DNA from 3 places in the Metaplanococcus flavidus genome. Region 1 is predicted to be linked to each of the others. Evidence: predicted binding sites of a transcription regulator. Region 1 holds the regulator's gene; each other region holds the start of a gene.
What was found. The regulator LexA, encoded in region 1, represses DNA repair genes until DNA is damaged. The targets are predictions, from matches to a motif close to CGAACATATGTTCG.
Positions count from the first base shown of each region.

Region 2: a site for LexA is predicted at 1,631-1,644, ahead of ACFQ1X_RS03320 (Y-family DNA polymerase). Genes of this name have one in related genera too.
Region 3: a site for LexA is predicted at 1,325-1,338, ahead of uvrB (excinuclease ABC subunit UvrB). Genes of this name have one in related genera too.

Region 1 covers NZ_JBHTKI010000008.1:139,399-142,682, reverse strand. The annotation lists gene glnA (type I glutamate--ammonia ligase) at 1-840, shown strand, start outside; gene ACFQ1X_RS05720 (hypothetical protein) at 1,029-1,229, shown strand; gene ACFQ1X_RS05715 (hypothetical protein) at 1,394-1,588, shown strand; gene lexA (transcriptional repressor LexA) at 1,715-2,335, opposite strand; gene yneA (cell division suppressor protein YneA) at 2,498-2,815, shown strand; gene ACFQ1X_RS05700 (YneB family resolvase-like protein) at 2,812-3,284, shown strand, end outside.
Region 2 covers NZ_JBHTKI010000006.1:145,957-149,240, reverse strand. The annotation lists gene uvrC (excinuclease ABC subunit UvrC) at 1-631, opposite strand, end outside; gene trxA (thioredoxin) at 679-993, opposite strand; gene ACFQ1X_RS03320 (Y-family DNA polymerase) at 1,664-2,920, shown strand; gene ACFQ1X_RS03315 (electron transfer flavoprotein subunit alpha/FixB family protein) at 2,981-3,284, opposite strand, start outside.
Region 3 covers NZ_JBHTKI010000018.1:3,150-6,433, reverse strand. The annotation lists gene uvrB (excinuclease ABC subunit UvrB) at 1-1,256, opposite strand, end outside; gene ACFQ1X_RS11680 (IDEAL domain-containing protein) at 1,398-1,637, opposite strand; gene ACFQ1X_RS11675 (competence protein ComK) at 1,815-2,366, shown strand; gene ACFQ1X_RS11670 (hypothetical protein) at 2,363-2,728, opposite strand.

The DNA of each region.
Region 1 (3,284 bases):
GAAAACTGCCGACGCGACATCGTCCTGGAACTGGAGGAGATGGGCTTTGAAATCGAAGCCTCCCACCACGAAGTGGCACCTGGACAGCATGAAATCGATTTTAAATATGCAGATGCCATTAAAGCTTGTGACGACATCCAAACATTTAAATTAGTTGTAAAAACAATTGCCAGAAAACATGGTCTTCATGCTACATTCATGCCGAAGCCTTTGTTCGGTGTCAATGGATCGGGCATGCATATGAACGTGTCGCTTTTCAACGGCAAGGAAAATGCTTTCCTTGATGAAGACGGAGATATGAAACTAAGCCAAACGGCATTCCAGTTCATGGCTGGCATATTAGAGCATGCACAAGGCTTTACAGCCGTAACAAATCCGACTGTCAATTCCTACAAGCGTTTGGTACCTGGTTACGAAGCGCCATGTTACGTAGCATGGTCTGGACGCAACCGCAGCCCGCTTATCCGTATCCCAGCTTCACGCGGCCTTTCGACTCGTGTTGAAGTCAGATCTGTCGATCCTGCAGCAAATCCGTATTTGGCGATGGCAGTATTGCTTGGGGCTGGACTTGACGGCATCAAACGCAAACTGACTCCACCGAAGCCGGTTGACCGCAATATCTACGCAATGAATAAAAAAGAGCGCCAGGCTGTCGGCATTGAAGATCTGCCAGGCACATTGTATGCTGCTTTACAGGAACTTCAGGATGACGATGTGATGACAAAATCATTGGGTGAGCATATCCTCAAGAACTTTGTTGAAGCTAAAGAAATCGAATGGGATATGTTCAGAACTTCTGTACACCCATGGGAACGCGAACAATACTTGAAGATGTATTAATAGAAAAAATTACAGCAGCCTGCGGGCTGCTGTAATTTTAAACTATATTTCATTGAAGTGCGCATAAAAAACTTTGCAGATAGGGTTATAAGCTTTGATATAGTGGTATATTATAAGTGCCGTGCCAATTTAATAACTCGTACTGAATTTTCTTTGTTCGCAAGGAGGATTTTGTTGGAGGTGATTAAATGGCAAAAATTCAAGGGATTGAAAATCTGCTGATTTATCTGGAATCAGTGGGATATCCATTGTCAGAACAGCAAATCAATGAATTTTTATCGGCAAAAAAAATTCCACACAGCAAGCCATATGGAAATATGATTGTATTTGATCGCTCACATATTGAATGGTGGGTGAAAATGCAGCGCAAGACTGACTTATCATTGTAATTTGAACAACACAGGAACTCCGGACTCGCCTGAAATACAGGGCGGCAACGGAGTTTTTGTGTGCAAGAAACAAGGGTTGAGTATTTCTTCCCGGCTCGGACGGTCCACCATTCTATGCTAAACTGTATCAGTAGGGAAGAATCAACGCATAAGGAGGAAATTTTTTGAAAACTTATCAAATTGATTTTCATTTTGATCAAGGCAATACGTTGACGCATTACGTCAAAGCGAGCAGCAAGGAAACGGCCTTGAGCAGTATACCAACAAATGGTACGTATGAATTCCAGGACGAGGCAGACAAGAACAATTATCGGATTACAGTAAACCTGGTAAAATATATAGTCGTTTCTGAACTGTAATATTTTCCAAGTCAATGGATTCGAGAAATGAGCTGCTGACTGCGGCATTTTTAAAAGTTCCAATCGCTGTGAATTAAATTCAAAAAAGAGCCAAGGGAATTTTCCCTTGGCTCTTTTTTACTGACTTTAATGTATTTGGCGATAAACCCCTACGACCTTGCCGAGAATGGAAACAGCGTCCACGATGATTGGGTCCATTGAAGAGTTTTCAGGCTGGAGGCGGAAAAAGTTCTCCTCCCGGAAAAAACGTTTCACAGTAGCTTCGTCTTCCTCGGTCATAGCTACGACTATGTCCCCATTATTCGCTGTCTGCTGCTGTTTGACGATTACATAATCGCCGTTCAGTATGCCAGCTTCTATCATACTTTCCCCCATGATCTCAAGCATAAAGATATGATCATCTTCAGTGCCGTAAGTTTGCGGCAAAGGGAAATATTCCTCAACATTTTCGATGGCTGTAATTGGCTGACCTGCTGTTACTTTACCGATTAATGGCACATGCAGTACCGGGCTTTTGTCAATCAGCGCCTCATCAGTGGTAATGACCTCAATTGCTCTTGGTTTGGTTGGGTCCCGGCGGATCAGGCCTTTGCTTTCCAGTCGTGCAAGATGGCCGTGGACAGTAGAGCTTGAAGCCAGACCAACTGCTTCACCGATTTCACGTACGGAGGGCGGGTAACCCTTTTCACGCACTTCATTTTTAATGAAAGTCAGAATATCTTCCTGGCGTTTCGATACTTTCTTCAACAGTTTCACCTCTTTTAGTAAACTTCTTATTTTCTAATTTAATTATATCAACTTGGGTATTGAAATGCAAACATAGGTTCGAATTTTGTGTTGACAAAAACACCTGTTCGCATTATTATAAGAACATACATTCCGAACGAACATTCCCAGGAGGCGATATTTTTGACATTTATTCAGAAAAACTCATACGTATTTGGATTCTTTTTTCTCATACTCATCCTTTCATTTTACTATGTTCTATCCCATAATAATAATCAGGCCCATACAGTCCAGATGAAGATAGAGCAAGGTGATACCCTGTGGACACTGGCCGATGAATACAGCGGGAATATTCCGCACCATGAATGGATTGATGAAATTATGAGAGAAAATAATTTGACTGCACCTGTCATCACAGCTGGCCAAACTCTGCTGATTCCGGACGAACAGCTGGACTTTGCTCCAGACGACAGCTTAAAACTTGCGAGTGATGCAGAATGAAGAAAAAAGCTTTTCTTTATTGCCGCGTTAGCACAGAAAAAGAGACCCAGGAAACTTCTCTTGACCGCCAGGAAGAAGAACTGATGAAGTTTGCCTTCGATCAGGGATACCTGGTTGAGCAGGTATTTCGTGATCAGCACAGCGGCTATGAAATGGATAGGGACGGACTGCTTGAAATGCTTAACAGCATCAAGACCGATAAAATGGATGCAGTATTCGTTCAGGATGAAACCCGTCTCGGGCGGGGACATGCGAGAATTGCGCTGCTTCATGTCATGAAGAAATACGGCGTCGATGTCTACACTCTGTCCGACAAAGGCCAGATTGCGCTGAACGATATGGACGATATGGTTCTGGAGATATTGGCCATTGTAGAAGAATATCAGCGTAAAATACATAATGCCAAGATAAAGCGGGGCATGCGGCGTGCTGTGGAAAATGGTTATAAACCAGAGAAAAACCTTAAAGG
Region 2 (3,284 bases), on a different contig from region 1:
CCGCTTCGGACATTTTCTCGACGAGGTCCTGTTTGACTTCACGGAACCCACCGTTCAGGAAACGCGAAATCGAGTCGATCATTTCGGTATAGGTCTCTTTTTCCACCGGTTTGATGCACGGCGCCAGACATTGCCCCATATGATAATAAAGGCAGGCGCGGTCGGGCATTTGATGGCATTTGCGCAGCGGATACAGCCGGTCGAGCAGTTTCTTTGTTTCGCTCGCCGAATAGGCATTCGGATAAGGGCCGAAATATTTCCCTTTATCCTTTTTCACCTGCCGCGTAATGATCAGCTTTGGATGCCGTTCCCCCGTAATTTTTAAATAAGGATAGGATTTATCATCCTTCAGCATGATATTGTATTTCGGGTCGTATTTCTTGATGAGATTCAATTCCAGAATCAGCGCTTCCTTGTCGGAAGACGTGACAATGTATTCAAAATCCTCGATTTCATTGACGAGGCGCTGGGTTTTCGCATCGTGGCTGCCCGTAAAATAAGAGCGCACGCGATTTTTCAGCACTTTCGCCTTGCCCACGTAGATAATTGTTTCCTGCCGGTCCTTCATCAGATAACAGCCAGGCTGGTCTGGAAGGACAGCCAATTTATGTTGAATCATTTCATTTGCCATATTCTCACCCTATTAAAAAACCGGGCCACCCAGGACCCGGTTAAGAATTATGCGTGTTGGTTAACCAAATCAGCCAATGCTTCTTTTGGTCTGAATCCTACAACTTTATCTACTGTTTCTCCATCTTTCAATAGAAGAAGCGTCGGAATTGACATGATGCCGTATTGTCCAGCAGTTTCCTGGTTTTCATCAACGTCCACTTTTACGATTTTTACTTTATCGCTCATTTCAGCATCCAACTCTTCCAATACAGGAGCTATCATCTTACATGGACCACACCAAGTTGCCCAAAAATCAACTAGTACTAATCCTTCTGATACTTCCTGTGAAAAGTTTTGATCTGTTCCGTGTACGATTGCCATGAATAATTCCTCCTTAGTTTTACCAAACTCTAAACCGATTATAGCATGCGTATTTTTCACTAGCTATTTTTTTGCCTATTCCTACTCTACCCTCTCCAATGGCAGGTAAACGGAACAATTTCATATGCTTTCACCTCTCTCAATTTATACCTGCTCCCACCTCTATATTATTTGAAATAAAGTATGAGTTTAGATATAACGCTTTGGCGCTATGGACAGTGCCAAGATTATGCTCCTGCGCAAGCTCGTCGCAAAGGAGGTGCCATCTTCGTTTGGCACACCTTGCCTCCCGCAATAAGCCGAGAAGATCACTCGTCTTATTGCTCCGGTCGGCATTCGCCTGCTCCTGAGCCGCGCCGGTGCTAAGAGAATGGCTTAGATATGGAGCAAAACAGCGAAGACGCCCAGGGGACCAAGCGAAGTGCTGAAATCCACTCGGGCGGTGAGCCCGAGTTAGTTCAGCGCGAGCCCCCAGGCAAGCAAGCTGTTTTGTGGAATATCGATTGCTCAAAATTATTAGTTCAATTCATATATAAATATACACATAATGAAAATCGATCATTCACGCCAATATTTGATGGCAATTGGTTTATTTCGGAAAAGAGGATTGTTCGCCCTGATTTGGAGGTATAGAATAAGAACAAATGTTCTTACTGTAGGAGGCGATGATATGAGGATGAAGGAATTGCCTGAACGGACCATTGTCTGCCTTGATATGCGCGGCTTTTACGCCAGTTGCGCAGCCATCCGGGAAGGGCTCGACCCGTTGACAGCCCATATCGCCGTTGTCGGCAATCAGGAGCGGAAAGGCAGCGTCGTCCTTGCGGCTTCACCTCAGATGAAAAAAGACTTTGGCGTTAAGACCGGCACCCGGCTGTTTGAAATTCCTGATGATCCGCGGATCCGGCTGCTGGAACCGAAAATGGAATTTTTTCTGCGCGTTTCCATGGCGATCACCGAACTCATCGCCGAATTTGTCCCCAAAGATGCGGTCCATGTCTACAGCGTCGATGAAAGCTTTATCGATTTCACGAATGTCGGCTTGTTATGGGGTGACAAAGAAACGCTCATCACTCATATCCAGGATGCGCTGCTCCGGCAGTTCGGCCTGCCTTCCGCTGTCGGCGTCGGCCCCAATATGCTGTTGGCAAAATTGGCGCTGGATCTGGATGCCAAACAGCTCGGCTTCGCCAAATGGACCTATGACGATGTGCCGAAAAAATTATGGCCCATAGCTCCGCTCAGCAAAATGTGGGGAATCGGTTCCCGCACGGAACAGACGTTCAACAGCATGGGCATTTTTTCCGTTGGCGATCTCGCCTGCACCGACGTCAAAACGCTGGAAGAGCGCTTCGGCATCCTCGGCCATCAGCTGTACCAGCATGCGAACGGCATCGATCTGTCGGAACTCGGCTCTCCCATAGTCGCCGGCCAGGTCAGCTACGGCAAAGGGCAGATTCTTTACCGAGATTACATAGAAACGGACGAAATCATGACGATCATTCTGGAAATGTGCGAAGACATCGCGATGCGGATCCGGCAGGCCAGAAGAGCGGGCCGCACCATCCACCTCAGCGTCGGATACAGTAAAACAGCATTCGGCGGCGGCTTTTCGCGCTCCCGGTCATTGGAGGAAGCGACCAATGAAACCTTGCAGATCTACAAAGTGTGCCAGGTGATTTTCAACGACCATTTCCACAACAAGCCCGTCCGCCAAATCTCGATTTCAATCGGCAGCCTGGAAGAGGAATCGTCGATGCAATTGAGTCTCTTTGAAGTACAGAAATGGGAGAAACGCCGGCTAGGCGCGGCGATGGACCAGATCCGCAATAAATATGGCTATTCCGCCATCTACCGCGCCGTCTCCGGCACCGAAGCAGGCACCGCCATCGCCAGAACCCGGCTGATCGGCGGACATCAGAAATAAATCCAAAATAAAAACGGCCCCTGATACAAGCGCTGCTTGTGTCGGGGCCGTTTATTTTTTTTACGCCATTACTTTCTTAAACTCTTCAGTCAACATCGGGATAACTTCAAACAAGTCTCCGACAATACCGTAGTCTGCAACTTTGAAAATGTTCGCTTCCGGATCTTTGTTGATCGCAACAATCACTTTCGAGTTGGACATACCAGCCAAATGCTGAATCGCGCCGGAAATACCCGCTGCGATATAAAGATCAGGTGTTACGACTTTACCAGTCTGGCCGATCTGAAGGGAATAATCGCAATACTCCGCGTCGCATGCTCCGCGTGATGCGCCAACTGCGCCGCCAAGAAGGTCAGCAAGTTCC
Region 3 (3,284 bases), on a different contig from region 1:
TCCAATAACCCTGTCGGCCGAATGATTTGCTCCACCATTTCCGGTGTATGTTCCAGCTCATAAGGTCCCGGCGTTGCTGAAACAAAAACCGCCTGGTCGATATGCTCTTCGAATTCCGTGAACGTCAATGGACGGTTGTCCATCGCCGAAGGCAGACGGAATCCGTGGTCGACCAATACTTTCTTTCTCGCCTGGTCACCGTTGAACATGCCGCGCACCTGCGGCAGCGTCACGTGGCTTTCATCGACCACCAACAGGAAGTCGTCCGGGAAGTAATCAATTAATGTATAAGGCTGCGCACCGGCAGGACGCAAGGTCAGATGGCGTGAGTAGTTCTCAATCCCAGAACAAAAGCCCATCTCCCTCATCATTTCGAGGTCGTAGCGTGTGCGCTGCTCGAGACGCTGCGCTTCCAGTAATTTGTCTTCTGCACGCATTTCTTTCAGCCGCTCTTCAAGTTCCGCTTCGATGTTTTCAATGGCTTTGACCATTTTCTCTTCGCGTGTAACGAAGTGGGAGGCCGGAAAAATAGCAGCATGTTCGCGTTCGCCGATGATTTCACCGGTCAATGCATCCACTTCACGGATACGGTCAATTTCATCACCAAAAAATTCGACCCGCAAACATCTTTCATCCCGCGAAGCCGGGAAAATTTCCACGACATCTCCGCGCACGCGGAAGGTTCCGCGGATAAAATTGATGTCATTTCGCTCATATTGGACATCGACCAATTTACGCAGGAGCTGATTGCGTTCTATTTCCATCCCTTTGCGCAATGACACAACCAGTTCACGGTATTCTTTCGGAGAACCCAAACCGTAGATGCAGGATACGGATGCGATGACGATCACATCATCACGTTCAAAAAGAGATGATGTGGCAGAATGCCGAAGTTTGTCGATTTCATCATTGATGCTTGCATCTTTTTCTATATAAGTATCGGATTGCGGCACATACGCTTCCGGTTGATAATAATCATAATAGCTGACAAAGTATTCCACGGCATTGTCCGGGAAAAATTCTTTAAACTCACTGTACAGCTGCCCTGCCAATGTTTTATTGTGGGCCATGACGAGAGTCGGCCTCTTCACTTCCTGAATCACATTCGACATCGTATATGTTTTCCCTGTCCCCGTTGCACCCAGCAATGTCTGAAACCGCTTGCCATCGTAAATTCCTTTCGTCAGTTCGGTGATTGCCTGGGGCTGATCTCCGGCAGGTTCATATGGTGCCTGCAGATTAAATTCCTGTTTCATTGTATAAATCCTCCCGTTTTTCAATACCTTTATTTTATCATATGCCCTAAAAATCCCCTAACAAAAAGCGAACGTATGTTTTTTAGCAAATAATTTTGCAGCATAAAAAAAGAAACGCTCACAGGAGCGTTTCTTTTTTTATCAGGATTCTTCACATTTCAAAGCCTGCAATTGCTGGCTGTATCGACTGAATGCATTGCGGTCGTTCGAGTCCAGGGCTTGATCGATAAGATTCATGAGTTGCTCTTCCTGTTGCGAGCGGTGTATATGCTTAAGAAAAAGATCGAGATAAATCTCGTTCAGCAATTTTTCCGCTTCAGAAATTTTCTTGGTTTGGGCCATCGCCTTCATGAAATCAGCATAAGAATAATAGTTTTCCATTCTACCTCACCCCGAATGCTTTTCATTAGTATACATGAAATTTTTAAAAAGAACAATAATTATTTAGAAAATTCAAACGATGTTTAAATTATTTTATTTTCGCAATTAAAAAGATTGTATATTTTCCAATTATTATTATAATAAGGAGAGTAAAGTAAATTTTGGGGGTGTTTTATCATGGGCCGAAAGAATTATAATCCCTTTTCCTATACAGTTTGCAATAATACATACGCATTGCTTCCACACATGGAAGGTTCACGTCTCGTAACCCGGGTACTCGAAGACCGCAGTGAGTTTATTGTGGAGCAAACCGCCTATAAAACGATTACCGGGTCGTGCTCCTTCTACCGCGGTTCGCTTGAAAGCGCCACACTTTATGCGCAAAAAGCGATCGGAGTGAAGCACAAGCCACCCATCATCATCGGGGAGTATTACGGAAATCCGTTGATTTTCTTTCCAACTCATTCACCGAAAAATAAAGATTCAGTCTGGTTCAATTACGACGCTATCGATCTGATTGAAAGCGATGAATGCGGCGGCAGCATCGTTTACCTCAGTAACGGCCAATCTGTCTGCCTGGACGTTTCAGCCATCGCGTTAAGAAACCAGCATTCTTTTGCAGGGTCCTTGCGCCGCTATTTCAAAAAAGCGCAGAATCAGCAAAGGCAGCAATTGACTTATGTCACTAAGCGTCCGATGCCGATTCGCTCAAGACATCCTTCAGATTAGACTTTCAACTCAGCCATCGACAGATACAGACGGATCAGTTCCTCTACACGGTTGCGCAGACGCAGATTCAAATAACGCCGATGATCTTCATAACCTCCGTGATAAAATATATACTCGGTAAAGGTGTCATCTCCAGCGCCTCGCAATACTTTCATCTGGCGCTTGCGCATATGCATCTTTGTTTCTTTCAATTCCTTTTGCACCAGGCTGATCGCCCCTTCCACCAATTCCAGGTAGGGGCGTTTCAGTTTGAATGAACCGTTTTCAAACAGCATCCGGTCGCGCTCCAGCACAGTAAGCACCATGGGCAGATAAATCATGTTTTCAAAGTGTCCAATCTCTTCCTGCGGAATCAAAGGCATATCCTCACCACCTTCACGAATCAGCCCCGTTATACAGACCACTGATATGTGGTTTCCATAATAAAAAGGGAACGTTTGTTCTTATTTATAATTGTACTCTCTATTTCCGGAATTGCAATACGCCAAACATAAAAAATCTCTGCGCAAAATGCACAGAGATTTTTAGCTTGTCGAGATAGGTGTAATGAAAACCGATATTGCGCAAAACAGCTTCGAATACATTAGCCGACGCTTGCGAGGCTAAGTCTTTGCGACGAAGGAGCGCAGCGATTCAGGAGCACGGTTTTCTGCGTCTAAATAACTCGGAATCATAACCCGAAGGATCTCGCCCTTCATCGCTTCGCTAGCTTCGAGACATGAAAGAACGTTGCTCCCCTGGAAGTCTTCGCTGTTTTGCTCCATATCTCAAATTGCTTTCTATAAAAGAGTATTCTTTTCAGTCTATTTCATGAAGCGTCAGGCGGTGAAGAGCAAAGATGTGCTCGCACGCGTCGGCTAATGCTTTCACTGTATACTGATAATAAAGTCGTTTAAGAATTCGGTTGTATAATGCTTC